DNA from 2 places in the Paenarthrobacter sp. A20 genome. Region 2 is predicted to be linked to the other one. Evidence: predicted binding sites of a transcription regulator. Region 2 holds the regulator's gene; the other holds the start of a gene.

Region 1 (15,591 bases), 780 kb from region 2:
GAGTAGCGGCATGCCTGAAACTCGCATGCCGCTACCGGAATACTTCTGGTGACTAACCGAGAATTTCGGCCAGGAACGTCGCCGTGTGGCTGTCGGTGGATTTGGCCACTTGTTCAGGCGTTCCCGTGGCCACGATCTTTCCGCCACCGGAACCACCGTTGGGACCAAGATCCACAATCCAGTCCGCCGACTTGATGACGTCCAGGTTGTGCTCAATGGTGATGACCGTGTTGCCCTTGTCCACCAAGCCTTGAAGAACCATGAGCAACTTTCGGATGTCCTCAAAATGCAGGCCGGTTGTGGGCTCGTCAAGAACGTAGATGCTGCGTCCGTTGGAACGCTTCTGCAACTCGGCCGCCAGCTTCACACGCTGTGCCTCGCCACCTGACAGCGTGGTTGCAGGCTGCCCCAGGCGTACGTAGCCCAGGCCGACGTCCACCAGGGTATTCAAATGCCGCGCGATCGGCGTGAAGGCGGCAAAGAATTCCGCCCCTTCCTCGATGGGCATGTTGAGGACATCCGCGATCGTCTTGCCCTTGTAGTGGACCTCGAGGGTTTCCCGGTTGTACCGGGCTCCGTGGCACACCTCGCAGGGAACATAGACGTCCGGCAGGAAGTTCATCTCGATCTTCAACGTGCCGTCGCCGGAGCATGCTTCGCACCGCCCTCCCTTGACGTTAAAGGAGAAGCGACCAGGCTGGTATCCGCGAACCTTGGCCTCGGTGGTCTCCGCGAAGAGCTTGCGGATGTTGTCAAAGACGCCGGTGTACGTGGCCGGGTTTGACCTCGGGGTACGGCCAATAGGGCTTTGGTCAACATGGACCACCTTGTCCAGGTGCTCCAGCCCGGCGATGGTCCGGTGGCGCCCTGCGACTTGTTTGGCGCCGTTGAGCTTGTTGGCGAGGACCTTGTAGAGGATTTCATTCACCAAGGTGGATTTGCCGGAGCCACTGACCCCGGTCACCGCCGTGAACAGCCCCAAGGGGAACGTGGCATCAACGTTGTTGAGGTTGTTCTCCCGGGCACCGACAACCTTGAGTTCACGCTTCTTGTCGTACTTGCGGCGCTTCTTGGGGATATCAATCTTGCGGCGGCCGGAAAGGTAATCACCGGTAAGGGACTCCGTGTTTTCCAGGAGTTCCTTATAAGTGCCCGAGTGCACTACCTGGCCGCCGTGCTCTCCGGCACCAGGTCCGATGTCCACTACCCAGTCGGCCTCGTGGATGGTGTCTTCGTCATGCTCCACCACGATCAGGGTGTTGCCCAGGTCCCGGAGACGGGTCAGCGTCTCGATGAGCCGCCGGTTGTCGCGCTGATGCAGACCAATGGAAGGCTCATCCAGGACGTACAGGACACCTACCAGGCCGGAGCCGATCTGGGTTGCCAGGCGGATACGCTGGGCTTCGCCACCGGACAAGGTACCCGACGGCCGCTCAAGGTTGAGGTACTCCAAACCGACATCCAGGAGGAAGGTCAGGCGGGCCTGGATCTCCTTCAGCACCTGGTTGGCGATTTGGGCTTCCCTGCTGGTCAGGGTCAAGCTGCCCAGGAACCCGGCGCATTCACGCATGGGAAGGGCCGCCACTTCAGCGATCGACTTGCCGTTGATCAGCACGGACAGCGACGCCGGGTTGAGGCGGGCACCGTTGCACTCAGGGCAGGGAATCTGACGCATGTACTCTTCGTACCGGTCACGGGCCCAATCGGAATCCGTTTCACCGTGCTTGCGGTGGACGTACTGGATGGCACCTTCAAAGCCCGTACTGTACTTACGTTCCCGGCCGAAACGGTTCTTGTACTGGACAACAACCTTGTGGTCCTTGCCGTGCAGTACGGTATTCCGGACATCCTTGGGGAGCTTTTCCCACGCGGTAGTCATGGAGAAGCCGAGTTCGTGTGCCAGGCCCTCGAGGAGACGGTTCCAATATTCCGTGGTGGCCGTGCCAAGGGACCACGGGGCAATGGCCCCCTCGCCCAGGGACAATTCGGGATTGGGAACGATCAGTTCCTCATCCACTTCGAGCTTCGTACCAATGCCGCTGCAGGCGGAGCAGGCGCCGAACGGGTTGTTGAAGGAGAACGAGCGGGGCTCGATCTCATCGATCGCCAAGGGGTGCTCATTGGGGCAGGCCAGGTTTTCCGAGAAAGCCCGGATGCGCCCGGGGTCCTCGGCGTCAAGGTCGACGAACTCCACCAGTACGCGGCCCTCGGCGAGGCCGAGCGCCGTTTCTACGGAATCAGTGAGCCGCTGGCTGATCTCTTCCTTGACCACCAAGCGGTCCACAACAACTTCGATGGTGTGTTTGAACTGCTTGCCGAGCTTGGGAGGGTCGTTCAGTTGAACCAGCTCGCCATCGACCCGGGCACGGGAATAGCCCTTGGCGGTCAGTTCCTTGAAGAGGTCAACGAACTCGCCCTTGCGGCCGCGCACGACCGGCGCCAGGACCTGGAATCGCGTGCCCGTCTCCAGTTCCAGAAGCTGGTCGACGATCTGCTGCGGTGTCTGACGGGCGATCGGCTCTCCACACACAGGACAGTGCGGGCGGCCCACGCGGGCCCAGAGCAAACGCATGTAGTCATAGATCTCGGTGATGGTGCCCACCGTTGAGCGTGGGTTCTTGCTGGTGGACTTCTGGTCGATGGACACCGCGGGCGACAAGCCTTCGATGAAGTCGACGTCAGGTTTATCCACCTGGCCAAGGAACTGGCGGGCATAGGCGGACAGCGATTCCACATACCGGCGCTGTCCTTCAGCAAAGATGGTGTCGAAAGCCAAGGAGGACTTACCGGACCCCGAAAGTCCGGTGAACACGATCATGGCATCACGGGGAAGGTCCAGGTCCACATTGCGCAGGTTGTGTTCCCGGGCGCCCTTGACGACCAGCCGCGACAGGTCTGGCCTCGCGGGCTTGGTGTCAGGAACGACAGGGATGCTGTTCAGGGATTCGATGGCGGTATCTTCAGCTAAGGCTTTGGGCACTTACCAATGCTAATCGAAAACTTCTTCGAATTTCCATGTCGTTCCTCACATGCTACTGATCGGTATCAATCCGCGTCGTAAGCGGCAGCAAGAAGCTGCACGGCCTCCGCGAAATCAATCCGCGTCGTAAGCGGCAGCAAGAAGCTGCACGGCCTCCGCGAACGAAGCGCCTTGGGCCTTGGCTGCTGCCGCGTATTGTGCTGCGACGTCAGCCAGCGCTCCCCAGCGGTCGTCCCGGGCGCAGACCACGGTGCCGTTCCGCCCACGGGTGGCTACCACGCCTGCCGCTTCCAGCTCCTTGTATGCCCGGGCCACCGTGTGCGGGGCAACGTCCAGCACTCCGGCCAGGTTACGCACGGGAGGCAGTTTTGCTCCGACTGCCAGGACTCCGGCGTCGGCGAGTTCAATGATCCGCAGCCGTAACTGTTCGAAGAGCGCCACCGCGCTGCTGGTGTTGGGGCGCCATGCGCCTGGAAAATCACCTGTCGGAGTCACGAAGCACTCCAACGGAGAGCCGCGGTCACCCGGGGCGTCTGTTGTTCGAAGCGTCCTTGGTCCATGCCGAGAATTAGACCAGCGACGCCCGTACGGAACAAGCCATCACGGCGCACTAAAGCCATTGCTACGCGGAGGGACGCGCCCGGGCCGGTCATGCGTTCTTTCGCGCAACGGCAAAAATCCGCCGGAAAGGGAAAATTGTTCCATGCCGGGAGGGTGGATAGGCCTCGCGCAGCAACGCGGAGTATTGCTCCTCGAACTCCGTAGCCTCCGCTGTGGACAGTGCTGCCAGCACTGGTCGAAGTCCTGTGCCTCGAACCCACTGAAGGACCGGATCCTCGCCCGGTAGTACCTGCTGGTAGGTGGTCTCCCAAGCGTCCGCCGCGCATCCGGCGTCGAGCATCACGCCCAAGTAGTCCGCCGGACTACCAACAGCACCATCGTGCCGAAGTACGCCGGACAAGCGCGACGCCCAGCGGGGCGACTCGGCGAGTTCGCGCATCAGCGTATGTGACGGGGAGGTGAAATTGCCGGGGACCTGCAGCGCAAACCAGGCGCCGGGCTTGAGGGCGCGCAACCACTTCGCCACCATGTCCTGGTGACCCGGCACCCATTGAAGGGCTGCGTTTGTGACGACGACGTCGGTATCGGCACCTGGTACCCACGTGGCGATGTCGCCGTGCTCGAATTCCAGGTGGCTGGATTGCCCGGCAAGGGACTCCGCTTTGAGCAGCATCTCCGCCGACGAGTCAATGCCCACCACCCGGGCTTCCGGCCAGCGCTCTGTCAAGGTCGCAGTCAGGTTCCCGGGTCCGCACCCGAGGTCCACAATATTCCGTGGGTCACTGGCCTGGATCCTCCCGACGAGGTCATGGAACGGGCGGTCCCGATGGTTGCCGAACTCCACATACTTGGACGGATCCCACTTCATCAAAGCCTCCTCGCGTCTGGCACCACTGCTGGGCAGAGCCTAAACCGTCCGGGCACTAAGCTGGAAACCAATGAAACTTCTTGAACAGCTTCCCGGTAACATCTCCGCCGATCCCCTGGACCCGGACGAAATCTACACACGGTTCGTGGAGTGGACGGAGAGCCGCGGGCTGCAGCTGTACCCTGCCCAGGACGAAGCGATCATGGAGCTCGCCTCCGGCGCCAACGTCATCCTCGCCACGCCAACGGGCTCAGGGAAATCACTGGTAGCCATCGCGGCCCACTTCGAAGCCATGGCGCGCGGCCAGCGGAGTTATTACACGGCGCCCATCAAGGCGTTGGTATCCGAAAAGTTCTTTGCTCTCTGCGACATTTTCGGCGCGGAGAACGTGGGCATGATTACCGGTGATTCCGGCGTCAACCAGGATGCCCCCATTATTTGCTGCACGGCGGAAATCCTGGCCAACATCGCCCTCCGCGAAGGGTCGACGGCGGACCTCGGTTCGGTGGTCATGGACGAGTTCCATTTCTATTCCGACCCCCAACGCGGTTGGGCATGGCAGGTGCCCCTCCTGGAACTCCCCCAGGCACAGTTCCTCCTGATGTCCGCCACCTTGGGCGACGTCTCCCGCTTCGAATCCGGACTGACTGAGCTGACGGGTCGGACCACCACCACCGTGAGCTCCGCGGAACGCCCCATTCCGCTGCACCACTACTACCACCTGACGCCGGTTCACGAGACGTTGGAGGAGTTGCTCTCCACCAAGCAGGTCCCCGTCTACGTGGTGCACTTCAGCCAGGCAGAAGCCATTGAGCGTGCCCAGAACCTCATGAGCATCAACATGTGCAGCCGAGCCGAAAAGGACCGCATCGCTGAGCTCATTGCTGGTTTCCGGTTCGCGGCCGGCTTCGGAAAAACCCTCAACAGGCTGGTCCGCCACGGTATCGGCGTGCACCACGCCGGGATGCTCCCCAAGTACCGCCGGCTGGTGGAGCAACTGGCCCAGGCCGGGCTCCTGAAAGTCATCTGCGGCACCGATACTTTGGGGGTAGGCATCAACGTGCCCATCCGGACAGTGTTGTTGACCGCTTTGAGCAAGTACGACGGCGTACGCACCAGATCGCTTAACTCACGTGAGTTCCACCAGATTGCCGGACGTGCCGGCCGAGCGGGTTACGACACCGCCGGCACGGTGGTGGTCCAGGCTCCGGACCACGTGGTGGAGAACACCAAGGCGATGGCCAAGGCCACCGCCAAGTTCGGCGATGACCAAAAGAAACTACGCCAAGTGGTGAAGAAGAAGCCCCCGGAAGGATTCGTGTCCTGGGGCGAGCCAACGTTCAAGCGGCTGGTCGAGTCGGTGCCTGATCCGCTGACGTCCAGCTTTACCGTGACCCACGCAATGTTGCTCAACCTCATGGAACGCCCGGGCGATCCCTTCCACGCAACCCGGCGCCTGCTCAGCGAGAACCATGAGAGCCGCCCCGCGCAATTGAAACTCATGAAGAAGGCCCTGGGTATCTACCGCGAGCTGCTGGCCGCCGGAGTGGTGGAACGGATCCCGGAAGAGGAACAGGAAGCCGAGGGACGCTCGGTCCGACTGACGGTACATCTGCAGGCCAACTTCGCCTTGAACCAACCCCTTTCGCCCTTCGCTCTCGCCGCGCTTGAACTTCTCGATCCGGAGTCGCCGTCGTACGCCTTGGACGTTGTTTCCGTCATCGAATCGACGCTTGAGAAGCCGCGCCAGATTCTTTCGGCGCAGCAAAAGAAGGCGCGCGGCGAGGCGGTTGCCGCCATGAAGGCGGATGGCATCGAGTATGAGCAGCGCATGGCCATGCTGGATGAAGTCACCTATCCGATGCCCTTGGCGGAGATTCTTGGCGAGGCCTTCGAGGTCTACCGCAAGGCGGCTCCTTGGGTGGGCGACTTCGAACTCGCACCAAAATCGATCATCCGGGACATGTATGAGCGCGCCATGAACTTTGGCGAGTTTGTGCAGTTCTATGGCTTGGCCCGCTCCGAGGGCATCGTCCTGCGTTATCTTGCTGACGGGTTCCGTGCGCTGCGACAGACCGTTCCCCAGGATTCGCTCCGTGAAGACCTTGAAGACCTTATTGCGTGGCTGGGGGAACTGGTCCGCCAAGTTGACTCCAGCCTTCTGGACGAATGGGAAGAGCTCACGTCCGGGCTTGGCCCCACGCAGCACGACGCTCCCCCGCCCCCGCCGCCGCTCCTGACTGCCAACATCCGTGCCTTCCGCGTGATGGTCCGGAATGAGATGTTCCGCAGGGTTGAACTCTTCGCTGATGAAGACTCTGCGGCGCTTGGCGAACTCGACGGGGAAGCCGGCTGGGACGCAGGACGTTGGGAAGAGGTCTTGGACGACTACTTCGATGAACACGACGACATTGGAACAGGTCCAGACGCGCGCGGGCCCGGTTTGCTGATCATCACCGAGGAAACCGGCACGTGGAAGGTCCGGCAGATCTTCGACGATCCCGCAAGCAACCATGACTGGGGAATCTCGGCCGAGGTGGATCTGGCAGCATCAGACGAGACCGGCACCGCGGTGGTCCGGGTAACAGACGTCAACAGGCTCTAGGTTCAGCCGCTGTGGAACCCTTCCCGGACCTGACCGACAGCCTGCGGGGGTTGGAAGCCCTTCGTGCAGCACTCCCGGCGGGCTGCTTGGGTTCGCGTCGATGGTGGGGCGGCCCCCTGGACGTAGAAGGGCTCGCGCTCGGGTCAGTACAGGCAGCAGCAACGGCCCTCCAGGCCCTGACAGGTACGGCCGGTCGGTATGCTGTGGCGTCAGGCCCAACGGCTGCTTCCTTCGATTCCCTGGGGCACCTCAGGATTTCGGGCATGAAGCCCCAAGGTTTCGCCCGGATGTCGGGATTCCGGCCGACCCTGGACGGCTGGATCCGCCTGCATGCCAATTACCCGCACCATGCCGCACGGTTGATGGACACGCTCGCGGCCAGCACGCCCCATGACGTAGACCGGGCCCTGCTTTCCATGACGTCGGCGGAAGCCGAGGAAGCCATCGCGGCCGGGAAAGGTGTTGCGGCGGCTGTTCGCACACGGGAAGAGTGGCTTTCGTCACCCATGCACGGCGGGGCAAGCGCGGGTCCTTGGATCAGCTTCATCCGTCCTGCATCGGCCCAGGCGGAGCCTTCGCGGCCGTCGTCGTGGGTGCCCTCCGCGGAGCCGTTTCAGCCCCTGGCAGGATTACGGGTCCTCGACTTAACGCGGGTTATTGCGGGGCCAACAGCCACCCGCTTCCTTGGTGCTTTGGGTGCGGATGTGCTCCGTATCGATCCCCCGGGCCTTCCTGAGCTCACCGATGCTTTCGTCGACTCCGGTTTCGACAAGCGCAGCGCGGAAGCCGACCTGGGCAATGCCCAAGTGCTGGCAGTGGTGCAGCAGCTGCTCGCGTCAGCTGACGTCGTGGTGACCGGATACCGCCGCGGCGGCCTGGACAGGTTCGGCCTCGGCCCTGAAGAACTGCTTGCCACCCGGCCTGATCTTGTGGTGGTGACGTTAAATGCGTGGGGCAGCGGACCGTGGACTGCCAGACGCGGTTTCGACAGCCTGGTGCAGGCAGCCTGCGGAATCGCTGAACGGTACGGACGGCATGACGACGACGGTTGGAAGCCGGGCGCGCTCCCTGTCCAGGCTTTGGACCACGCAACGGGGTACGGTCTCGCAGCAGCCGCGCTGGCCTTGCTGGCTCAACGGCTCAGGACAGGCAGAGGCGGAACAGCGCAGCTTTCCCTCGCTCGGACAGCTGAGGAGCTGTTCCGTTTGCCGGCGCCCAAGCAGTCCGCGCTGAGCTCACTGCCGGAACCGGAGTACCTCGAAATGGAGAGTCCTTACGGCCACCTCCGGTTTGTCGGACCTCCATTGACGGTTGACGCTGTTCCCCTTCGGTATGGCAGGGCCCCCACACGGTACGGCACCTCGGCACTGGCCTGGCGGCAGTAGGCGCGGCTCCCCTAGTAAGCTCGAAGGCATGAGTGTAATCCGCCCAGCCACTGTAGAAGACGTCCCTGCCATCCTCCGTATGATCCATGATCTTGCGATCTACGAGAAGGAACCGGACGCTGTCAAAAACACTCCGGAGATGCTTACCGAAGTACTTTTCGGCGAGAATCCCCGTGTCTACGCCACTATGGCCGAAAACAGTGCGGGCACAGTGCAGGGCTTCGCCCTGTGGTTCCTGAACTACTCAACCTGGGAAGGCGTCCACGGCATCTACCTCGAAGACCTCTACGTGATTCCCGACGCTCGCGGCGAGGGCCATGGCAAGGCCCTGCTGCAGCATCTGGCCACCACCGCCGTCGAGAATGGCTATGCCCGCGTGGAGTGGAGCGTCCTGAACTGGAACGAACCTTCCATCAACTTCTACAAGAACCTTGGCGCCTTCCCGATGGAGGAATGGTCCACTTTCCGTCTGACCGGCGACGCCCTTAACGCCTTCGGCGCGAAGGCGGGCCACGCCAATGAGGCCCTTGCCCGTGGCTGACCGGCACCCCAACGAAGCGCACAGCATCCGCGCCCACCACGAATTCCGGGGGGTACGGACTGCGGAACACTATTTCACGGTCCCCTTGGTGCACGCAGCTGCTGGATCCGGCAACATCGGCGAGACAATCACGATCTTTGCCAGGGAGTACTCCTCCACGGAGCACACGCCTGAGCAGGCCGGCAGGCTTCCGTGGCTCTTGTATTTGCAGGGCGGTCCGGGCGGCCGGGGAAACCGGGTTACCTCGCTGTCCGGATGGATGAAGGCGGCTGCCAAAGATTTCCGTATCCTCATGCTGGATCAACGCGGAACGGGGTTGTCCACGCCCGTCGAGCAGCAGTCACTGGGGCTCAGGGGCGACACCACGGCCCAAGCCGAATACCTGACCCACTTCCGTGCCGACTCCATCGTGGCTGACGCTGAATACATAAGGAAAGTCCTGGGTTCAGGGCCCTGGTCCGTCCTCGGCCAGAGCTTCGGTGGCTTCTGCGCGTTGACCTATCTGTCATTCGCGCCGGAGGGGCTGCGCGAGGTGCTCATCACCGGTGGGCTGGCCCCGCTCCACGGTCCGGCGGACCGGGTGTATCACGCGACGTTCCACCGCGTCGCCGCACGGAATGCCGAATACTTCTCCTGGTACCCCGAAGACCGGGAGAAAGTCACAAGGATCGCCCGTCACCTGGAGCGGCAACCTGAGTTCCTGGCAAGTGGTGAAAGGCTAACGACTGAGCGCTTCCAGATGGTGGGATCATTCCTGGGCGGTAACACCCGCGTGGATGCCCTCCACTATCTCCTGGAGGACGCCTTCATCGACACGCCGTCCGGAGAACGCCTGTCGGAATCGTTCCTCGAACAAGTGCGGGGGCTCGTTAGCCGTGCCGCCAATCCCTTGTACGCCGTCCTGCACGAGTCCATCTACGGTCAGGATGAGGCAACCAACTGGGCCGCGTGGCGCGTGTTGGAAACCTATCCGGAGTTCAGGCCCGATGCCGCGGAACCACTGCTGACAGGCGAGATGGTTTATCCGTGGTACTTCGAACAGGACCCAGCACTCGTCCCCCTCCGTGACGTAGCTGAACTGCTGGCCGCCAGGAAGGACTGGAAGCCGTTGTACGACCCCGCACGATTGGCGGCCAACACAGTGCCTGTAGCCGCAGCCGTGTATAAGGACGACATCTACGTGGATCACGATCTGTCACTCGAAACGGCTGAAGCGGTGCGTGGCCTTCAGCCGTGGGTCACCTCGGACTTCCACCATGACGGCATTGGCGAAGACGGCGAGGGCATCTTCGCCCGGCTTTTCAGGATGGTCCGCTCAACTCGCTAGACCGCGGGACTATCCGTTGTCCGGTCCTGCGCCTCGGCCGATCTCCCGCGGACTGCCGCGACGGCTGTCAGGGCCAACACGGCTGCGGCGAGGATGCTTGAAGCGACGTTGAGGCCTTGATAGCCGATCCAGGCCAGGAGCAAGCCCGAGGTGGCGCCGCCGATTGCGCCGGCGCCACCCATGAGCGTGTCCGAGACGCCCTGCACCGTCACGCGTTCGTCAGGTGCAACGCTTTCGGCCAAAAGGGTCGATCCGGCGATGGTTGCTGCAGACCAACCCAAGCCCAAGAGAACCAGTCCGGCGGTAACAAGCACGGGCTCACGCTGGCCAAACCCGGCGATGAACACCGCCACCAACAGCAGTCCGTGCCCCATGGCGATGGTTTGCAAGCGCCCTGCTTTATCGGTCAGCCAGCCCCACAGTGGGGAAAGCGCAAACATTCCTGCGATGTGGAGCGAAATCGTGAGGCCTATGACCACCAGTGCGTCCGTGCTGTCGGTTGCCCCACCATGATGCCCTTCGTGGGAACCGCCCACGAGTTGTTGGAGGTGCAGGGGCGTCATGGACATGACTGCCACCATGACACCGTGTGCCGCCACCACGGCGGCCAAGGCCAACAAGGCCCGGGGCGACGCGCGGACGGCACGCAGCCCGGAACGGATGGTTCCCCGCACAGGCTGCGCTCCAGCACCTCCGTTGCCGTCGGCCTCCGACACCAGTCTCCGGGACAACAACAGCGGGTCGGGCCTCAGGCCCACGAACAGCAGGGCGGCAGCCAGAAACAGCCCGGCTGCTGAGAATACGAACGGTCCGGCGATAGGAGGCAGCCCAAGGGCTGCGCCCACCACTGCACCTGGCTGGATCAGGTTGGGACCGGCGACAGCACCGATGGTAATGGCCCAGACGACCGTGGACAGTGACCGCCCGCGGTGCTCAGGTTCAGCGAGGTCGACGGCGGCGAACCTCGCCTGGAGATTCGCGGCCGTGCCCAGGCCAAGGAAGGCCGCCCCAAGCAGGAGCAGGACGAATGACTGGCCCATCACGGACGCGATGATGAGGAGCGCCCCGACCATCGCAGCGACCAGTCCTGTCACCAGTCCTACCCGGCGGCCCCTCGATTCCGCGAGGCGCGCCAAGGGCAGCGCGGCGATCGCCGCCGCGAGTGTCAGGACGGTGGTGATGGAGCCTGCCCATGCTTCGGAACCTGACAGGTCCACAGCCAGCAACGATCCGATGGAGAGTGTGGCTCCATTGCCAACGCCGCTGAGCAGCTGTGCGGAACTGAGCAGGAAAACAGTACGGCGCTGAACCCGTTGTGGGTCCAGCGCCGTAGTTGAAGTGGTAGTCACTTCACGAGACTACAACTTTCCGAGGAGAGTTACTCTGCCTCGCTCATGCTCTTTTTGGCATCTTCTTCAAGCCGTGCATCCAGCTTGGCCTGCCGTGCTTGCGGGCTCAGGAGGCTGGCAACCACTGCCACGATGATGGTTCCGACAATGACCGCCAGCGACACGTAGGTGGGAATCTCAGGTGCCCACTCGATGTGGTGGCCGCCGTTGATGAACGGAAGTTCGTTGACGTGCATGGCGTGCAGGACGAGCTTGACGCCGATGAAGGCGAGAATCACGGACAGTGCGTGCTTCAGGTACACCAGGCGTGTCATGAGTCCACCGAGGAGGAAGTACAACTGGCGCAGGCCCATCAGCGCGAAAATGTTCGCCGTGAAGACGATGAAGGCGCTCTGGGTCAGGCCGAAGATCGCGGGGATGGAGTCAACCGCGAACAGGAGGTCCGTCAAGCCGATGGTGATGAAAACAATCAGCATTGGCGTGAAGACCTTCTTGCCCTCCACCACGGTGCGGATCTTGTTGCCGTCAAACTTCTCGGACATCGGCAGGACCTTGCGAAGGCGGGCGATCAGCGGGTTCTCGGCACCCTCTTCTTCATCCTCGCCGGAGTCCTTGGCCTGCTTCCAGGCAGTCCACAGGAGGAACGCACCGAAGATGTAGAAGACCCAGCTGAACTGTTCAATCACGACGGCGCCGAGGGCGATGAAGATACCGCGGAGGATCAGGGCGATGATGATGCCCACCATCAGCACTTCCTGCTGGTACTTACGGGGCACCGAGAAGCGGGCCATGATGATGATGAAGACAAAGAGGTTGTCGATGCTGAGGCTGTACTCAGTGACCCAGCCGGCGACGAACTGGCCGCCGTATTCCGGGCCGGCGAACGCGAACATGGCTACGGCAAAGAGCAGTGCCAGTCCTACATAGAAGCTGACCCACAGGCCGGCTTCCTTCATGGAAGGTTCATGGGGACGCTTGACGACCAACAGGAGGTCGATCAGCAGGATGATTCCGAGAACGACAAACGAGCCGATCTCAAACCAGACGGGAAGCTGCATTAAAGGTGCCTTTCGCAGGGTACGGGAAAGCGGTGTAAGTCTCTCCGGCCTGCCAGGGTGCGGTGAATGCAAAAATTGGCGGCCCGCTAGATCCGGCGAGGCATCTGTGCCTTGCGTGCTGACGGACGTAGCGCTTGGGATACTCCCCTACGTGACCTCAACCTTACCTTAGGCGTGCCCGGCGGACTGCATCTGGCGTAATTCGCGCTTCAACTCCTTGACTTCGTCACGGATGCGGGCCGCGACTTCGAATTGCAGTTCAGCAGCCGCCCCGTGCATCTGTTCGGTCAGCTGCTCAATGAGGCCCACCAAGTCCTCGGCTGGAGCAGCGGCGAGGCCATCCTGCCGAACCGTTGCCGCACCCTTGGCAGCGGTCTTGCCGCGTTTGCCACCCTTGGCGAGTCGGTTGTTGTTGAGAAGCTCCTGGGTGTCTGCGTCTTCCTTGGCCAACTGGTCCGTGATATCAGCAATTTTCTTCCGCAACGGCTGCGGATCAATGCCATGGTCCGTGTTGTACTGCACCTGGATGGCGCGGCGCCGGTTGGTTTCTTCAATGGCGTGGGCCATGGAATCGGTAATCCGGTCCGCGTACATGTGGACCTGGCCCGACACGTTACGCGCTGCGCGGCCGATGGTCTGGATCAGAGAGGTGGATGAACGCAGGAATCCTTCCTTGTCAGCGTCGAGGATGCTCACGAGGGAAACCTCAGGCAGGTCGAGGCCTTCACGGAGGAGGTTGATGCCTACAAGCACATCAAACACGCCCATCCGCAGCTCACGGAGCAGCTCCACCCGCCTCAGGGTGTCGACATCGGAGTGCAAGTACTCCACCTTGACGCCGTGTCCCACCAGGTAGTCAGTAAGGTCTTCGGCCATGCGCTTGGTCAATGTCGTGACGAGGACGCGCTCGTTCTTCTCTGTGCGGGTCCTGATCTCCCCCAGCAAGTCATCAATCTGCCCCTTGGTCGGTTTGACTACTACCTCGGGGTCGATGAGGCCCGTGGGACGGATGATCTGCTGGACGTAGCCGTCAGCCTTGCCAAGCTCGTATTTACCGGGCGTTGCGGACAAGTACACCGTCTGGCCGATGCGTTCGAGGAATTCGTCCCACTTCAGCGGTCGGTTGTCCATGGCTGATGGCAGGCGGAAGCCGAAGTCCACCAGGTTCCGCTTACGGGACATGTCGCCTTCATACATGGCGCCAATCTGCGGGATGGTGACGTGGGATTCATCCACCACCAGGAGGAAATCGTCCGGGAAGTAGTCGATGAGGCAGTGCGGAGCGGTCCCGGGATTACGGCCGTCAATGTGCACGGAGTAGTTCTCGATTCCGTTGCAGAAGCCCATCTGCTGCATCATTTCGAGGTCGTACGTGGTGCGCATGCGAAGGCGCTGGGCCTCTACCAGCTTGTTCTGGCTTTCGAGGACCTGCAGGCGGTCGGCAAGTTCGTCCTCGATGCGCTTGATGGCACGGGCCATCCGCTCCGGGCCGGCCACGTAGTGCGAGGCCGGGAACACGTACATCTCTTCTTCGTCGCGGAGGACCTCTCCGGTCAAAGGATGGAGGGTCTGGATGTTCTCGATTTCATCTCCGAAGAACTCAATCCTGATGGCAAGTTCTTCATACATGGGGATGATCTCCACGGTGTCGCCGCGGACCCGGAATGTGCCCCGGTGGAAGTCCATGTCATTGCGGGCGTACTGCATGGAGACGAATTTCCGGAGGAGATCGTCGCGGTTCATCTCCGCGCCCTTGCGCAGCGTGACCATGCCCGCAATGTACTCTTCCGGCGTACCCAGGCCGTAGATACAGGAGACTGTGGCCACTACGATGACGTCGCGGCGGGTCAACAACGCGTTGGTCGCCGAGTGCCGGAGGCGTTCAACTTCCTCGTTGATGGAGGAATCCTTCTCAATAAAGGTATCCGTCTGGGCTACGTACGCCTCGGGCTGGTAGTAGTCGTAGTACGAGACGAAGTACTCCACCGCATTGTTTGGCAGCAGTTCCCGAAATTCATTGGCCAATTGCGCGGCAAGGGTCTTGTTCTGAACCATGACCAGGGTGGGTCGCTGGACTTGCTCAATAAGCCAGGCCGTAGTGGCACTCTTTCCCGTACCAGTGGCGCCGAGGAGGACCACGTCCTTTTCCCCGTTATTGATGCGTTCCGTCAGTTCCGCGATTGCGGTGGGCTGGTCACCGGCGGGTTTGAATTCGCTGATCACTTCGAACGGCGCGACGACACGGTTGATTTCCTGGGCAAGGCTCATAGAACAAATCTACCCCCGGCCACGGACAGCTACTGTCCGCGTTTGCCCTCGGCAGAAGACATATACGACGGCGGCTGCCAGCCTGTGCGGTCGGCCCACTCTTCCATGAGCGGCCAGGCAACGTCCGTGAACCACGGCTCCTTGGTATCCGCGTAGCCCGTGCTGCTGTTGTCGCCCACATGTGCTGCGGCGATTTCGCGCTTATGCGCTTCATACGTTGTGACGGCTGTGGGTTCGGACCGCAGCCAGTCGCGGAAGAGCAACGCGTAACGCCACCCCGGTGATCCCGCGACCCGCACGTGCAGGTTCACCGGCCGGCAAGGATCGGCGTTGGCGTGGAACCGCTTCTGCCACTGTGCGGGCTCAGGTTGGGTGGGTTTGGGTGTGTCCTGGTTGGCTCCCGGCACTGCAGGGAACCCGGCTTGGGCGAGTTGGACTGCGAGTCGATCTGCCACCCCAAGATCGGCGACAGCTACTTGGAGGTCCAGAACGTCCTTTGCTGCCAGCCCGGGTACTGACGTGGAACCGATATGGTCCACGGCCAGGATGTCCTGGGGTGCCACAGCCGCAATACGTGCCCCGAGGCGAGCGGCCTGACGGTTCCAGTCAGGTGTCCATGGGGTGATGACCGGGCCTAGGTGTCGAGCCG
Region 2 (15,591 bases):
AATGGAGTCAACGCCTTCAGCGAAGGAATCCATCCGTGCCCACACCTCGTTGAGTTGGGCAACCAACGATTGCACAGCCACGGCATCCAGTCCGTCTTCGAGGAAGAGCACCACCCGCAGCTCCGGGCCCGACCCACCACCGGAGACCGTGCGGCCGTCAGCCGTCAAGGACGCAACGCCGGCGCCCGGTTGGGTCTCCAGCCGACGGACAGTCCGGAAGGCTGACACCGTGGAAGCGAGAGCAGCCTCCAGTTGATCATCAAGGTATGACGGCGTCCAGTCCCGCTGTTGGGCGAGTGCCCACATTGCCGGGCGACGAACCACGAAGGTGAAGTTCGAGCCGGGATCCAGAACCAACAACTGCGCGCCTTCGGAGACAGCTGAAAGGGCCGCACGGGCCGCGTAAACGGCCACGGGACGGGCATCGCTGTGCCACGCTTCGAGGGCTACGGCCGAGGTGAAGACAGGCATGGCCTTACGGCCGTCGGGCGCCGTGAGTGTGACCAAAGCCATATCGGCCTGCTTGTCGGCATGCAGTCCGTCAACGCCGTCGGCTTCCTCGGCGAGCTGGGCGACAACCGGAACGAAAACCCGCGCCGTGGCGAGTGAGGCTACTACTTCGGCCTCGCCTCCGGTCCCGTTGACCAGCCCGGCAATGGCGGCGAGGTAACCGGCGTCCGCCGTCCCGTCGTCGTCCTCGAAGTTGTGGATCTTTGCGTCGTCTCCCGTCAGGCTCCGGCCTGCCCACGGTTGCCCGGCAGAGTCAGTCGCTCCCCCGGCACCGGCCAACGCTGCGGCGATGTGGCCCGGCAGGTGCCGGCTGCCGGCGCCATGGTGGCCGTGGCTTCCGTGCGGGTGTCCGGCATCCTGGGACATCAGCGGCGACCGGCAACGTCCAGGGCTTCGGGCAGGGTGAAGGCGCCGGCATAAAGAGCCTTGCCCACGATCGCACCCTCCACGCCCATTGGGACAAGTTCACGCAGGACCCGGAGGTCCTCAAGGCTTGAAATTCCCCCCGAGGCCACAACAGGCTTTCCGGTCTTCTCCACCATCTGGCGCAGCAGTTCCACGTTCGGTCCCTGCAAGGTGCCGTCCTTAGTGACGTCAGTGACGACGTAGCGGGCGCAGCCGGCATCCTCAAGGCGGGCCAGGACCTCCCAGAGGTCCCCGCCTTCCTTCGTCCAGCCACGACCGGCGAGCGTAGTACCGCGGACATCAAGACCAACGGCGATCTTGTCACCGAAGCGGTCGATGGCCCTGCGGGTCCATTCGGGGTTCTCCAACGCTGCCGTGCCGAGATTCACGCGTGCAACGCCAAGGTCCAGGGCACGCTCCAGTGATTCGTCATCGCGCAAACCGCCGGACAGTTCCACCTTCACGTTCAACTGTGAGACAACCTCACTGATGAGGTCGGCATTGTTGCCACGACCGAAAGCGGCGTCAAGGTCCACCATATGAACCCATTCGGCGCCTGCGTTCTGCCAGTTCAGCGCTGCTTCCAGCGGTGTTCCATAGCTGGTTTCCGAGCCGGCTTCTCCTTGCAGGAGGCGGACTGCCTGGCCATCAACAATATCGACGGCGGGCAGGAGTTCCAGAACGGACTGGGAGGAGGTGGTCATGTGGGTCCTTGGAGTTCGAGGGTGGCGCGGTTATTCGAGTGACCGGTTCAGGTACCGGGCAGCGTCAAGAGATAGGCGGCCAGCAGGGACATGCCCGCCAGCACGTAGAAGGAGATGGAAACCCAGCGGGGCTTCTTCTGCTGATGGAAGGAAATGCCGCCACCCACCAGCACACCGGCGAGGCCCATGAGGACAACAGACCACATCTAGGCGGCACCGCTTCCAGATGCTGCCACACCTGGCGTGCCGGGCTTTTTCAGCCCGTCCACCCAGTTCCGCAGCAGCCGCGCCCCGGCGTCCCCTGATTTCTCGGGGTGGAACTGCGTTGCGCACAGCGGGCCGTTTTCGACTGCAGCAATGAAGCGTGCACCGTGCTCGGACCATGTCACCTGGGGCGGGGCCATGCGGGGCTGCACAACATCGAAGTTCCATTCCTGGACACCGTAGGAGTGCACAAAATAGAAGCGCTCCTGCTCCACCCCGGCGAAAAGCTTGGAACCTTCGGGAACGTCCACGGTGTTCCAACCCATGTGCGGGACAACCGGAGCAGGCAGCAACTCCACTTTGCCTGGCCACTCTGCCATGCCTTCAGATTCAGTGCCGTGCTCAACCCCGGCCTCGAAAAGGACCTGCAAGCCGACACAGATGGCCAGCACAGGGCGCCCGCCGGCCACCCGGCGACCGATCATGCGGATCGCATCCACGGCCTTAAGTTCCTTCATGACGGTCTCGAACGCGCCCACCCCGGGAACGACGAGTCCGTCGGCGTTGAGGACGTCTTCCGGCTTGGAACTCAACACTACGTGGGCACCGGCACGCTCAAGCGCCCGGACAGCGGACCGAACATTGCCCGAACCGTAATCGAGCACGGTGACAGTTGGCTTGCCTTCCGGCGACTCGGGCCTCACCGAAGCGATGGTGTCGGCCACCGCGCCGTCCTTGAGGACCTGGCCGCTCACAGTGCCCCCTTCGTGGAGGGGATGCCCTCGACCCGGGGGTCGGATTCCACCGCTGCACGGAGTGCCCGCGCAAAAGCCTTGAACTGTGCTTCCACAATGTGGTGCGGATCGCGGCCCGCCAGTACGTTCATGTGCAGGCAGATTCCGGCGTGCAAGGTGATGGCTTCAAAAACGTGGCGCGTCAAAGACCCAGTGAAGTGGCCACCAATGAGGTGGTATTCCTGGCCCGCGGGCTCGCCGCCGTGCACCAGGTAGGGCCGACCGGAAACATCCACGACGGCGTGGGCCAGGGCTTCATCCAAGGGAACCGTAGCTTCGCCAAAGCGGCGAATGCCGGCCTTGTTGCCCAAAGCAGTGCGCAGGACTTCGCCGAACGTAATGGCCACGTCTTCCACCGTGTGGTGGGCATCGATGTGGGTATCGCCAGTGGCCTTGACGGTCATGTCAATCAACGAGTGCTTGCACAGCGCGGTCAACATGTGGTCATAGAAAGGCACAGAGGTGCTGATGTCCGAGACACCGGACCCGTCCAGGTTGATCTCCACCAGGACGGAGGATTCACTGGTGGTGCGCTCCATGCGCGCGGTGCGGGCAGCGGACGGCGTGGCGCCGGTTTCGCTCATTGGGACGTCCTTATACACGAAGAGTGGGTTGGGTCTATGGACAAGTTTAGGCGCGCTGTGGCGGCTGGCCGTCCAGCAGTGCTTCCAGCGCCTCAAGGAAGGCCGTGGTTTCCGGCTCGGTCCCTGCGGTGACCCGCAAGTGTCCGGGAATGCCGACGTCGCGAACCAGCACACCCGCGTCAAGCAGGCCTTGCCAGATGGCGTGCGGGTTCACCAGCCCGCCAAAGAACACATAGTTGGAGTCCGAGGCTGAAGGCTTGAGACCCATGCGCAGGAGTTCAGTCACGATGCGGTCGCGTTGGACCTTGATGTCCTCGACGTCGGCCATGAGGGCCTCACGGTGGTTGAGGGCCGCCAGGGCAGTTGCCTGAGTAACAGCCGACAGGTGATACGGGAGGCGGACCAACCTGATGGCGTCTGTAACCTCGGGTGCTGCGGCCATATAGCCCAGCCGGGCGCCCGCGAGGGCGAAGGCCTTGCTCATGGTGCGGGAAACGATCAGACGCTCGCGCCCGGGCAGCAAGGTCAGGGCACTTGGCGTGTTGTCGTGGGCGAACTCGTGATAGGCCTCGTCGACGATCACGATGGCCTGGCTGGCCTCCCCGGCCTCGTAAACGGCCTCAACAACATCCAGGCCCAGGCCTGTTCCGGTGGGGTTGTTGGGCGAGCACAGGAACACAATGTTGGCTCCTGTTTCACGAACCTGCGCTGCCGCCGACGCCGCATCCAAGCCGTAGTCCTCTGCCCGGACTCCGCGTACGTATTCGGTATCCGTGCCACTGGCCAGCAGGGGGTACATCGAATACGTGGGCGGGAATCCGAGTGCCTTCCGACCGGGTCCGCCGAATGCTTGGAGGATCTGCTGCAGGACCTCATTTGAACCATTGGCTGCCCAAATGTTGTCCGGGGTGAGATCGTGGCCAAGGTATTCGGCCAAGGACTCGCGCAGTTCGGTGAACTCCCGGTCCGGGTAGCGGTTCAGCCCCGTGGCCGCGGCGGCAACGGCTTCCGTGATGGCCGCCTGGACGTCCGCGGGAACGCCATGAGTGTTCTCGTTGACATTGAGCAGGATAGGAACGTCAAGCTGCGGTGCGCCATAAGGGCTCAGTCCACGCAGGTTGGTCCGGAGGGGTAGTCGGTCTAGTCGCTCAAGCTGGTCACTCACCAAGACAGTTTAAGGGGCTACCGGGACTGCCGAGTAACTGTGACGCCGCGCCACCGGATCCAGCCACGGTGGAACGCGCTAGCTTGCCGGGACGAACAAACGCTGCCCGGGCTGGATCCGGCCACCATGGAGGTCGTTGAGCTGAATGATCTCGGAGATGACATCCCTGGGATCGCGCTCCGGAGCAGCTGCGCCGGCGATACCCCACAGCGACTGCCCGGGCTGGACCGTCACGGTCACCGCGACCGGCGGCTGGAGCTGCGCCTGCGAGTCCGAGGCCTTGGCAGGGGACGTAATGAAACCGGCCAGGCTCAGCAGCGCAGCCACCAGCAGCATTGCGGGGATGCCAAAGAAGACCATCCGACCCCGGCGGGTAAGACGCAGGCGCGTCGGCGCCTGGGTAGTGCGGAAATCAGCGAACGTAGTGATTGCGGACATGAGCTGAGCCCTTCTGAGCTATTGCCTTGCGCCGGATTCCGGTACATGGCTGCCAATTCTTTGTGTTCCCCTCCCCCGATCCCGGATGTTCGAACACTCTGTTCGAACATCCGTCATCCGGTTCGGGTTTATAGAACACATATTCGAACCTTGCTATGACATTTTTAGCACTTATCAACGAACGGTGTCGAGACTCGCTAGAACAAATGTTTGATAAACGCCTGTGCCTGCCCTACGTTTGAGTGAAGAAACAGCACTGTTTCAGTGGAACAGGAGGGTCTGACATTTTTTGCAGACCCGACACCCCTGGATCGTTCCGGGGCGAATGGAAAGGCACTGGCGAACATGGCAGCGAAAGCCACAGGCGGCGGGGCACCCCTGCGGAGCCAACAGCCTCAAAAGAGTCCCAAGAGCCTGACTGTCCGGCAGAAAAAAATTCTGGAGACCATCCAACGCTCGGTGAATGACAATGGGTATCCGCCAAGCATGCGTGAGATCGGTGACACCGTCGGCCTGGCAAGTTTGTCGAGTGTCACGCATCAGCTTTCCCAGCTCGAGAAGCTCGGCTATCTGCGCAGGGACCCCAAGCGTCCCCGTGCCATGGAAGTCCTGATGCCGTTGACGTTGGATGGCGGACCAATTCCCGGCGTCGAAGCCCCTGCGACGCTGCGCAGCGCGGGTGGCCTTGCCGTCACGGAGCTGGCCAGCGCCAGCGATACTGCCATGGTTCCCCTGGTGGGCCGGATCGCTGCAGGCGGCCCCATCCTGGCTGACCAGGCAGTGGAAGACGTCTTGCCCCTTCCCAGGCAACTTGTGGGCCACGGCGAACTGTTCATGCTGAAGGTGGCAGGCGACTCAATGATTGATGCCGCCATCTGCGACGGTGACTGGGTTGTTGTGCGCCGCCAGAACGACGCCATCAACGGCGACATCGTGGCCGCACTGCTGGATGACGAGGCTACCGTCAAGACGTTCCGTCAGCGCGATGGCCACACGTGGTTGCTGCCCCAGAACACCCAATACGAGCCAATCCTTGGCGACCAAGCCACCATCATGGGCAAGGTTGTCTCTGTTCTGCGTTCCCTGTAGGTGCCCACTAGGTAGGTACCCCAAGCCTCCTGGGCGGCTTTTGCCGCACCCAGGAGGCTTTGTTGGCCCCACGAGGCATTGTTGGACCTAGGAGGCCTTGGCGGAGCCCAGGCGTTCCAGCACGCCGCGCACAACCGCCCTGTCCGTCGTCGCCCAGAACGGCGGAAGCGCAGCCCTCAGAAAACCGCCGTAGCGTTCCGTCGACAGCCGTGAGTCAAGCACGGCCACGACTCCCTTGTCTCCCGTTGAACGGATAAGGCGCCCAGCGCCTTGTGCCAAGCGGATGGCGGCATGCGTTGCTGACACGGCCATGAAGCCATTCCCGCCCGACTGGGCGACTGCCCGGGAGCGGGCAGTCATCAGGGGATCGTCGGGGCGCGGGAAGGGAATGCGGTCAATCACCACCAGACGGCACGAACCACCCGGCACGTCGACGCCCTGCCAGAGTGACATGGTGCCAAACAGGCAAGTGTCCGGCTCATCTGCGAATTGCTTCACAAGGGCAGCCATGGTGGATTCGCCCTGGCAGAGAATGTCCATGTCAAGGCGCAGCCGCATGGCGTCGGCGGCTTCTTCGGCAGCTCGCCGCGAAGAGAAGAGACAAAGCGCTCCCCCGCCGGATGCCCGGATGAGGTCTTCGAGCTCATCGAGAGCCTCGGGCGAGGTCCCACGCCCCGGCTTGGGCAAGTGCTTCGCAACATACAGCACCCCCTGTTTGGGGTAATCAAAGGGCGATCCAACATCAATCCCGGTCCAGCTCGGGGCGCCGTCGCCGATGAGGCCCAGACCTCCAGCCGCCGGTTCGAAGGCAGAGCCAATCGCCAGCGTGGCGGAGGTGAGCACCACGGTGTGGCCCGCGAAGAGGCCTTCGCGCAGCCGTCCCGCGACGCTGAGTGGCGCGATGTTGATCAGTGCCGGTGCCGTTTCATCAGGCTGCGAGTAACCCTGTTGGGGGTCGAAGGTGCTGTTGCGGGAAAACCAGACCACTTCCCGGTTCTCCTTGGCGGCCAGCATCCGCTCGCACAATTCAAGAATGAGCATGAGCCGTGAGCGAGCGAGCTGCCTGCCGCCGTCGACCGCGTTGGAAGAGTCGGTCTTGGAATCTGAGAGCGCCGCGCGGGTCGCATCGCGTAACTGGTCAAGGCAGTCAAGCTGTTCGTCGTTGAGCCCACTGGCCAGCAACCCGTTGGGCACCCCTGCGATGGCCATGTCCAGGCGCTCCGCCGCAGCGTTGAGGGCATCCACCGTGATGGCGGTGTGCTTGCGTGCGCTTGACGCCGCGGCATGAACCATGGCCACAGACAACTGGCCCGAGACCGCGCCGGTCACGCGATCCTGCAGCTCGTGTGCCTCGTCCACCACCACGACGTCATACTCAGGCAACACAGCCAGCCCTTCAAAGGCGCTGACGGCAAGCATGGCGTGGTTGGTGACGACGACGTCGGCCTCACCCGCGCGGGACCGCGCCAACTCACTGAAGCACTCTTCAGCCACCGGACACTTCTGCGCGCCGAGGCACTCCATGGAGGTCACAGAGACTTGCCGCCAGGCACGGTCCGTGACGCCGGGCATCAGTTCGTCACGGTCGCCGGTGGTCGTCTTTTCGGCCCACTCGCGGAGGCGGACCACTTCCTTGCCGAGCTGTGACTGCGGTCCGCCCATGGATGCCGCGAAGTGCGGCACGCTGGTGTCCTCGCCTAAGGAAAACAGCTGCCCCTCGGACGGCTCTTCGCTGGGGAACCCACCTTCCAGCTTCTGGCGGCAGACGTAGTTGGCCCTGCCCTTCACGAGCGCCACGTTGACGGGTCGTTCAAGGGCAGGGTTGATGGTCTCCAACAGCCGGGGAAGATCCCGGCCAACAATCTGGGTTTGCAGTGCCAAGGTGGCGGTGGACACGAGCGTCGGTTTGTTGCTGTCCATGGAATGCGCGATCAACGGAATCAGGTACGCCAAAGACTTACCTGTTCCCGTTCCTGCCTGGACCAGCAGGTGCTCCCCGGTTTCAATCGCCCGGGTGACATGTTTGGCCATTTCGTGCTGGCCGGCACGGCTTTGACCGCCCATGCCGGCGACAGCACGATCCAACAGCTCGAGGGTGGCTTTCTCTCCCACCGATTCGACGGCGTCCGCCGCCACCTTCTCAACCATTGCTGACGAAAGACTCCAGTTCGGCTGCCAGGCCCTCGCGGACCATGACCACCACGCGGGTGCCGTCTTCCTCATGCTCCAGGTTCAGGATCTCCGAATCAGAACTGTGCAGCTTGCTGATCATGTCTCCCCGGTCGTAGGGAATAAGCAGCTCAAGCCGTACGCCCGGCCGCGGAATGGACTGGCTGATGTCTTCCAACAGCTCAGCGATGCCCTGGCCTGTACGAGTGGAAACCACCGCATGGCGGGGCTCCTTCTGCTTGAGGCGCTCCACGACGAAAGGATCCGCCACATCGACTTTGTTCAGGACGATGATCTCAGGAACCTTGCGGGCGTCCACTTCAGTGAAAACAGCCCGTACGGCAGCGATTTGACCTTCTGGGTCCGGGTGCGAGGCATCCACGACATGCAGGATCAGATCCGCGTCAGCAACTTCCTCCAGCGTCGACCGGAAGGCCTCAATCAGCTGCGTTGGCAGAGACCGGACGAACCCAACAGTGTCGGCCAGCGTGTAGCCAATGCCATCCGGAGTCTGGGCTTTGCGAACGGTGGGATCCAAGGTAGCGAACAGGGCGTTTTCCACCAGGACACCGGCGTCGGTCAAGCGGTTCAGGAGCGACGACTTGCCGGCGTTGGTATAACCGGCGATAGCGACAGAAGGAACAGCATTGCGACGACGGTTGGCACGCTTGGTCTCGCGGGCCGGCTTCATCGCGGCGATTTCCCGACGCAGTTTGGCCATCCGCGTGCGAATGCGACGCCGGTCCAGTTCGATCTTTGTTTCACCAGGACCACGCGAGCCCATGCCTGCGCCGGCTCCACCCACTTGGCCACCGGCCTGGCGGGACATGGAGTCGCCCCAGCCACGGAGGCGCGGGAGCAGATATTCGAGCTGTGCAAGCTCAACCTGGGCCTTGCCTTCCCGGCTCTTGGCATGCTGGGCGAAGATGTCCAGGATCAGGGTGGTCCTGTCCACGACCTTGACCTTGACAATGTCTTCAAGGCCGCGGCGCTGGGACGGTGCCAGCTCAGTGTCCACCACTACGGTGTCCGCACCGGTGGCGGCAACGATGTCCTTGAGCTCCTGGGCCTTGCCCGATCCCAGGAAGGTGCCCGGGTCCGGCTTCGTGCGGCGCTGGACCAAACCGTCAAGGACCTCGGAGCCGGCAGTTTCTGCCAGCGCAGCAAGTTCGCGAAGCGAATTCTCGGCATCGGCCAGGGTGCCTTCGGTCCACAGTCCGGCGAGGACAACGCGCTCAAGGCGCAGCTGCCGGTATTCGACCTCGGTGACGTCTTCGAGTTCAGTGGACAGACCTGCGGTGCGGCGCAGTGCGCGGCGTTCAGCCAGGTCTTCCTGGTCGCCGTCGTAAATGCTGTGTTCCTGGTCAAGCGTCGAAATCGCCTGCGCCTTGCCGAACACACCATTGGCTTCGTTGTCATCGGATGACGGCGCAGGTACATCCTTGGAAAGTATCCGGTCGATGACGGCCTGGATTTGTTCAGGACTCATGTCCTGGGCGTCGGAATCGGATCCGGAGTGCTTCTGGGTGGTCATGGTCTCCTTAGACTGTTCGGCAATTCCAGAATAGTGCTGTTTGTTGCTCAATGGGGCGCTATTCGCGCTGGGCTGACGGGCTTGGGGCAAAAGGGCCTCCTGTGCTGAACGGCCACCCGTGGCATGGGCAGCGGTTGCTGTGTTCCGGCGTGGTTGGATCCGCGCAGAGGTTCCTGGCGACCTGGAGACTGCACACTGCCCGCCTCGACCGTGCAACCGCAATGGTTGGCGGATCAGGAAGCTGACTGGATAGTGGGATCTTCAAGGAGTCCGTGACGGGAAAAAGCCAACGGATTGTGCCGGTAGGACCTGCCTGGCGGAAAGACCCGTGCTTGGCTGATGGCCAAGGCGGGCCTGCATCGCGGGCGGTGCCGTGCTCCGCCTGATGAACCAGGCGGGTTTCGGCTATTTACTCGAAGATCAAGAACATGCGTTCCACATTATCACCCGGTGTCAAACCACCCCTTGGCCGGGGCAGTTTCCCATGGCGCCGTTAGCCAACTAATCTGGCAAATTATGGAGTCTGCACACTATTTCACCGCCCAACCAGCCGGACCTTTCACCAGAAAGCCCCTCACGGTGGAACTCGCTGGAGCCACGCGCCAGTTGCAGACCTCCTCCGGCATCTTCAGCCCCGACGGCGTCGACAAAGGTACCGCGATACTCTTCTCGGAAGTTCCGCCGCCTTCGCCGCAGGGAAACCTCTTGGACATCGGCTGTGGCTGGGGTCCCATCGCCTTGACGTTGGGCTTGATGGCACCCCATGCCAAGGTGCACGCGGTGGACGTCAACGAACGGTGCGTCACGCTGACCAACGAGAACGCCGCGGCCCTGGGCTTGACCAACGTGACGGCGAGCCTCCCCGACGAGGTGGACGCCGGCGTCGAATTCGACACGATCTGGTCCAACCCGCCCATCCGAATCGGCAAAGATGAACTTCACTCGCTCTTGCTGAAGTGGATTCCCCGCCTTGCCCCAGGAGGCAATGCATGGCTGGTGGTTCAAAAGAACCTTGGCTCCGATTCCCTCCAGCGGTGGCTCGCCGGTGAACTGGACAGCACTTACACGGTTTCGCGCGAGAGTACGTCCAAGTCTTTCAGGATTATTCGGGTCAGGAAAGCGTCCCAGTAGCCACGATGACGGCAGGGCCGCTGAGCTCTACGTGCTCGCGACCGCCCGCGCCGGGGAAGAACTTAACGTCAACGACGCCGCCGGGAACCTTGACGTGCCAATCGTTCGGCGCCGTATTGCCGGCCCAGTGACGGATGGCGACCGCGGCGGCACAGGCACCGGTACCGCATGACTGGGTCTCCCCCACGCCACGCTCATGGACTCGCATGGTGATGGTGCCCACGCCCTCTTCAACCAGCGGCTCTGCAGGAACAACAAACTCGACGTTCGTTCCGTTGGCCGGCTTGGGATCAACCACCGGCGCTTTGAACAGTTGCGTGGCCGAAAGCTCGCTGATCTCCGCAAGGGCAACCACGGTATGTGGATTGCCCATGCTGACTGAGAGGCCTGGCCTTGCCACTTCCAGCCCTTCAGCGCTGACCAGGGCATCCATGGCCTTGCTGGTGGCTTCCTGCGGGAAGATGAACTCCCACGGGCCCATATCCACGGCATAGCCGTTGGCGGTGCGAACCACTTTCTTGATGCCGCCGCGTGTTCCGATGGTCAAAGTTTCGCCCGGACCCAGGTCCACCAATTTCTCGGCAATGAGGAAGTGGACAAAGACACGAACGCCGTTACCGCACATCTCCGAGAGGGAACCGTCGCCGTTTCGGTAATCCATGAACCATTCGGCGTCCGGATCCTTCTCAAGCAGGTCCCGGCCCTCAGGGAGAAAACGTGACGGGACGGCGCGGATAAGGCCGTCTCCACCAATCCCCACATGCCGATCGCACAGCTGTGCAACCTGCTCGGGAGTGATCTCGTGCGCGTCTCCGGGGTCGGCAATCAGGACGAAGTCGTTGCCCGTTCCGTGGCCCTTGGAAAACCCAAGACCGGTAAGGCTGGAAGCGGTTACGGGAGCACCGGCAGTATCGGACTGCGGGGCGGGAACTGCGACGGTTTCATCCATGGGACTAGGCTACCTTCCACGCATGTTCGGCCAGAAATTGCCCAGGCTACTGCGTGGCAGCTGCCACAGCCTTGGCCACCAAGCCGGGATCCTGCCAGTCGATCCAGGTGATGCGGGGATCTGCCCGGAACCACGTCAACTGGCGTCTGGCGAACTGCCTGGTGGCCACGATGGTTTCCTCCGCCGCAGCCGTGACGTCACTTTCGCCATCCAGAACCCTCAGGAACTGCGCGTAACCCAAAGCACGGGAGGCGGTCTTGCCCATCCGCAGTCCGGCAGCATCGAGGCGTTCAACCTCATCCAGGAGGCCGGCCTCCACCATCCGATGAACCCGCGTGGCCAGCCGCTCCCGGAGTACGTCCCTGTCCACGGCCAGGCCGATCTGCAGGGCAGGCTGGAAATACTCCCGCTGCGGCATGAACGAACTGAAGGGACGCCCAGTGAACTGGTGCACTTCCAATGCACGGATCACTCGACGGGCGTCTCCAAGGCGGGCCGCGGACACGGGATCGACGTCTTCCAGGCGGGCGCGCAGCGGTGCGAGCCCGCGCACTTCACACTCCTCTTCAAGCGCCCTTCGAATCATCGGATCAGTGCCGGGAAACTCCAGGACGTCCAAGGCTGCCCGGACATACAGTCCAGAGCCCCCCACCACGATGGCGCGTTTCCCCCGCGAGTGGATGTCCTCGATGGCAGCGCGGCATTCCTCTTGGAAGCCGGCCACGCTGGCTTCCTGTGTGACGTCCATGGTGTCCAGCAAATGGTGAGGTACGCCCTTGCGCTCCGCCACGGTGATCTTGGCCGTGCCAATATCCATGCCCCGGTAGAACTGCAAGGCATCGGCGTTGATGACTTCACCGTCCAGGGCCAACGCGAGGTTGACGCCCAGATCTGATTTGCCGGAACCGGTGGGTCCTATGACAGCAATGACAGGCTGGGGTGTTTCCTGAGGGAAATCCGACATGTGATCCGGAGGTCCGCAGCTAGGCTCGGCGAACCGGCAGCGCCGGCATGCCCAAGGACACCCCGGCCTTGCCGGAGGGCGATCCCGGGGTTGGGACCCCACAGGAATCAGCCTGGGAACGATCCCACGCATCACCAGCGCGGGAACGCCGCAAAAGATATTCCTCTGTACTGGCAGGATCCGCGACAAGGTGGAAGGCGGCTGCCTCTGTGACGGTGACTGTGACGAAGTCGCCCGGACGGGGAGCCTCAGCCCCGGCCGGCACGGAGAAGTGGACCAGTCGCTGGTCCTTGGACCGACCGGACAGCCGATGGGTTTCCCCGGCTTTTCGCCCCGATTGGGCGGTCACAAGGATTTCAACCGTACGCCCCAGCTGCTTGGCGTTCTCCTCTGCGGCGATACGGTCCTGGAGCGCAGTCAACCGTTCAAAGCGCTCTTGTACGACGGCTTTGGGGAGCTGCTCAGGCAGGTCCGCGGCCGGCGTTCCGGGACGTTTGGAGTACTGGAACGTGAAGGCCGAGGCGAAACGGGACTTCTCCACGACATCAAGGGTCGCTTGGAAATCCTCCTCTGTTTCACCGGGGAACCCGACAATGATGTCCGTGGTGATGGCTGCGTTCGGAATCCGCTCACGGACCTTGTCCAGGATCCCGAGGAACCGGCTGGACCGGTAAGAACGCCGCATGTCCTTGAGGACCTTGTCCGAACCGGACTGCAACGGCATATGCAGCTGCGGCATCACGTTGGACGTCTCAGCCATGGCATCGATAACGTCGTCGGTGAATGCGGCCGGGTGCGGGCTGGTGAAGCGGACGCGCTCCAGACCTTCGATCGCACCGCAGGCGCGCAGGAGTTTCGAGAACGCCTCACGGTCGCCGAATTCCACGCCATAGGAGTTCACGTTCTGACCCAGCAGGGTCACTTCCACAGCCCCGTCGTCCACCAGGGCCTGTATTTCGGCGAGGATCTCCCCTGGACGGCGGTCCTTTTCCTTGCCGCGGAGAGAGGGCACTATGCAGAACGTGCAGGTGTTGTTGCAACCCACGGAGATGGAAACCCACCCCGAGTAAACGGAGTCGCGCTTCGTGGGAAGGGTTGAGGGGAAGACATCCAGTGACTCGAGGATCTCAAGTTGTGCCTCGTTGTTGTGGCGGGCACGCTTCAGCAAGGCCGGCAGCGCGCCGACGTTGTGGGTTCCGAACACGGCGTCAACCCACGGCGCCTTCTTGACTATGGTTTCCCTGTCCTTTTGGGCCAGGCAACCACCGACAGCGATCTGCATGCCCGGGTTTTCCGCTTTGACCTGCCTCAGTTGGCCGAGGTTTCCGTAGAGTTTATTGTCCGCGTTTTCCCGAACAGCGCAGGTGTTGAAAACCACCACGTCAGCGGGCTCACCCTCGGCGGGCACGTAGCCCGCGTCCTCCAGGAGTCCCGCCATGCGCTCTGAATCATGGACGTTCATTTGGCAGCCGAAAGTGCGGACCTGATAGGTCCTGGGCTTATCCGAAGGAGTGGTGGCAGCTGCTGGGGAGGGAATGGTCAAACTCACTACTCAAGGGTACCGGCTTCTGCCAGCACCTCACCGACGATTCTGAAGGCCACGGACGGGGCGTAGCCCTTGCGTGCCAACATGGATGCCAGCCGGCGCGTGTATTTGTCCCGCTCCGCACGATCCGCCAGGTCGACGCCTGGCCGCAGCTTGCGCTCAACAAGCTCGCGTGCGGCCAGTTCCTCGTCTTGATCGCTGAGCTGCGACAGGGCCTCTTCGGCCGCATCCAGTTCAATACCCTTATCAGCCAACTCGCGACGAAGTGCGCCCTTGGCAAGTTTCTTGCTTTGCGAACGACTCCGGACCCACATCCTGGCGAACTCTGCATCATCGATCAGCTGGACCTCTTCGAACCGGTCCAAGACCGCTTCGGCAACATCCTGGGGAACATTTCGTTCTGCGAGTTTGCGGGCCAGCTGCAGCCGGCTCCGCGGCGCCATCGTCAATTGCCTCAGGACGATGGCACGCGCCACGGATTCGGGGTCAGGCTCGGGATCGGCGGATACGGACGAATCCGGATCCGGCCCTCTCCTAACCGTCAACGGCCTTCAGCTTCGGGGAGTCTTCCTCCGGCTTGACCCCAACGCCAAGCTTTTCCTTGATCAGGCGCTCCAGCTCCTGGGCAAGCTCAGGGTTGTCCCGCAGGAACCGCCGCGAGTTCTCCATGCCCTGGCCCAGCTGATCGCCGTCGTACGTGAACCACGAGCCGGACTTCTTGATGATGCCATGCTCGACACCCATGTCAATGATGCCGCCCTCACGGGAGATGCCCTGGCCGTAGATGATATCGAACTCGGCGATTTTGAACGGCGGAGCCATTTTGTTTTTGACGATCTTTGCCTTGGTGCGGTTACCGACGGAATCCGCACCTTCCTTCAATGTCTGGATGCGGCGAACGTCGATGCGCACGGAGGCGTAGAACTTCAGCGCCTTACCACCCGTGGTGGTTTCCGGGGATCCGAAGAAGACACCGATCTTTTCACGCAGCTGGTTGATAAAGATTGCGGTGGTCTTGGTCTGGCTCAGGCGGCCCGTGATCTTACGCAAGGCCTGGCTCATGAGACGGGCTTGGAGACCAACGTGGGAGTCGCCCATTTCGCCTTCGATTTCGGCGCGGGGAACCAATGCTGCCACGGAGTCAATGACCACGATGTCTAGCGAGCCTGAGCCCACCAGCATGTCCATGATTTCCAGCGCCTGCTCACCGGTATCCGGCTGGGAGACCAGGAGTGCGTCGGTGTCCACGCCAAGCTTGGCAGCGTAGTCCGGGTCAAGGGCGTGTTCGGCGTCAATGAAGGCCGCGATGCCACCGGCTCGCTGCGCGTTGGCTACAGCGTGCAGCGCAACAGTGGTCTTACCCGATGATTCAGGGCCATAGATTTCCACGACGCGGCCGCGAGGC

The links. Region 2 encodes LexA, which represses DNA repair genes until DNA is damaged. Its sites were predicted from a motif close to TCGAACANNTGTTCGA; they were not measured.
Region 1: the regulator LexA is predicted to act here: its motif matches at 2,994-3,009, upstream of uvrA (excinuclease ABC subunit UvrA).

What each region holds. Positions count from the first base shown of each region.
Region 1 covers NZ_JALJWH010000001.1:3,545,607-3,561,197, reverse strand. Annotated here, with positions in the region: gene uvrA (excinuclease ABC subunit UvrA) at 53-2,980, opposite strand; gene J3D46_RS16380 (GntR family transcriptional regulator) at 3,095-3,475, opposite strand; gene J3D46_RS16375 (trans-aconitate 2-methyltransferase) at 3,630-4,409, opposite strand; gene J3D46_RS16370 (RNA helicase) at 4,480-7,014, shown strand; gene J3D46_RS16365 (CoA transferase) at 7,026-8,399, shown strand; gene J3D46_RS16360 (GNAT family N-acetyltransferase) at 8,428-8,940, shown strand; gene J3D46_RS16355 (alpha/beta fold hydrolase) at 8,918-10,267, shown strand; gene J3D46_RS16350 (MFS transporter) at 10,264-11,616, opposite strand; gene J3D46_RS16345 (TerC family protein) at 11,646-12,674, opposite strand; gene uvrB (excinuclease ABC subunit UvrB) at 12,843-14,942, opposite strand; gene coaE (dephospho-CoA kinase) at 14,972-15,591, opposite strand, start outside.
Region 2 covers NZ_JALJWH010000001.1:2,764,021-2,779,611, reverse strand. Annotated here, with positions in the region: gene J3D46_RS12965 (SseB family protein) at 1-876, opposite strand, end outside; gene priA (bifunctional 1-(5-phosphoribosyl)-5-((5-phosphoribosylamino)methylideneamino)imidazole-4-carboxamide isomerase/phosphoribosylanthranilate isomerase PriA) at 876-1,619, opposite strand; gene J3D46_RS12955 (hypothetical protein) at 1,667-1,825, opposite strand; gene hisH (imidazole glycerol phosphate synthase subunit HisH) at 1,826-2,578, opposite strand; gene hisB (imidazoleglycerol-phosphate dehydratase HisB) at 2,575-3,201, opposite strand; gene J3D46_RS12940 (histidinol-phosphate transaminase) at 3,248-4,366, opposite strand; gene J3D46_RS12935 (LysM peptidoglycan-binding domain-containing protein) at 4,445-4,804, opposite strand; gene lexA (transcriptional repressor LexA) at 5,150-5,893, shown strand; gene J3D46_RS12925 (ATP-dependent DNA helicase) at 5,981-8,041, opposite strand; gene hflX (GTPase HflX) at 8,034-9,596, opposite strand; gene J3D46_RS12915 (class I SAM-dependent methyltransferase) at 10,113-10,727, shown strand; gene dapF (diaminopimelate epimerase) at 10,708-11,676, opposite strand; gene miaA (tRNA (adenosine(37)-N6)-dimethylallyltransferase MiaA) at 11,723-12,640, opposite strand; gene miaB (tRNA (N6-isopentenyl adenosine(37)-C2)-methylthiotransferase MiaB) at 12,660-14,189, opposite strand; gene J3D46_RS12895 (regulatory protein RecX) at 14,189-14,731, opposite strand; gene recA (recombinase RecA) at 14,721-15,591, opposite strand, start outside.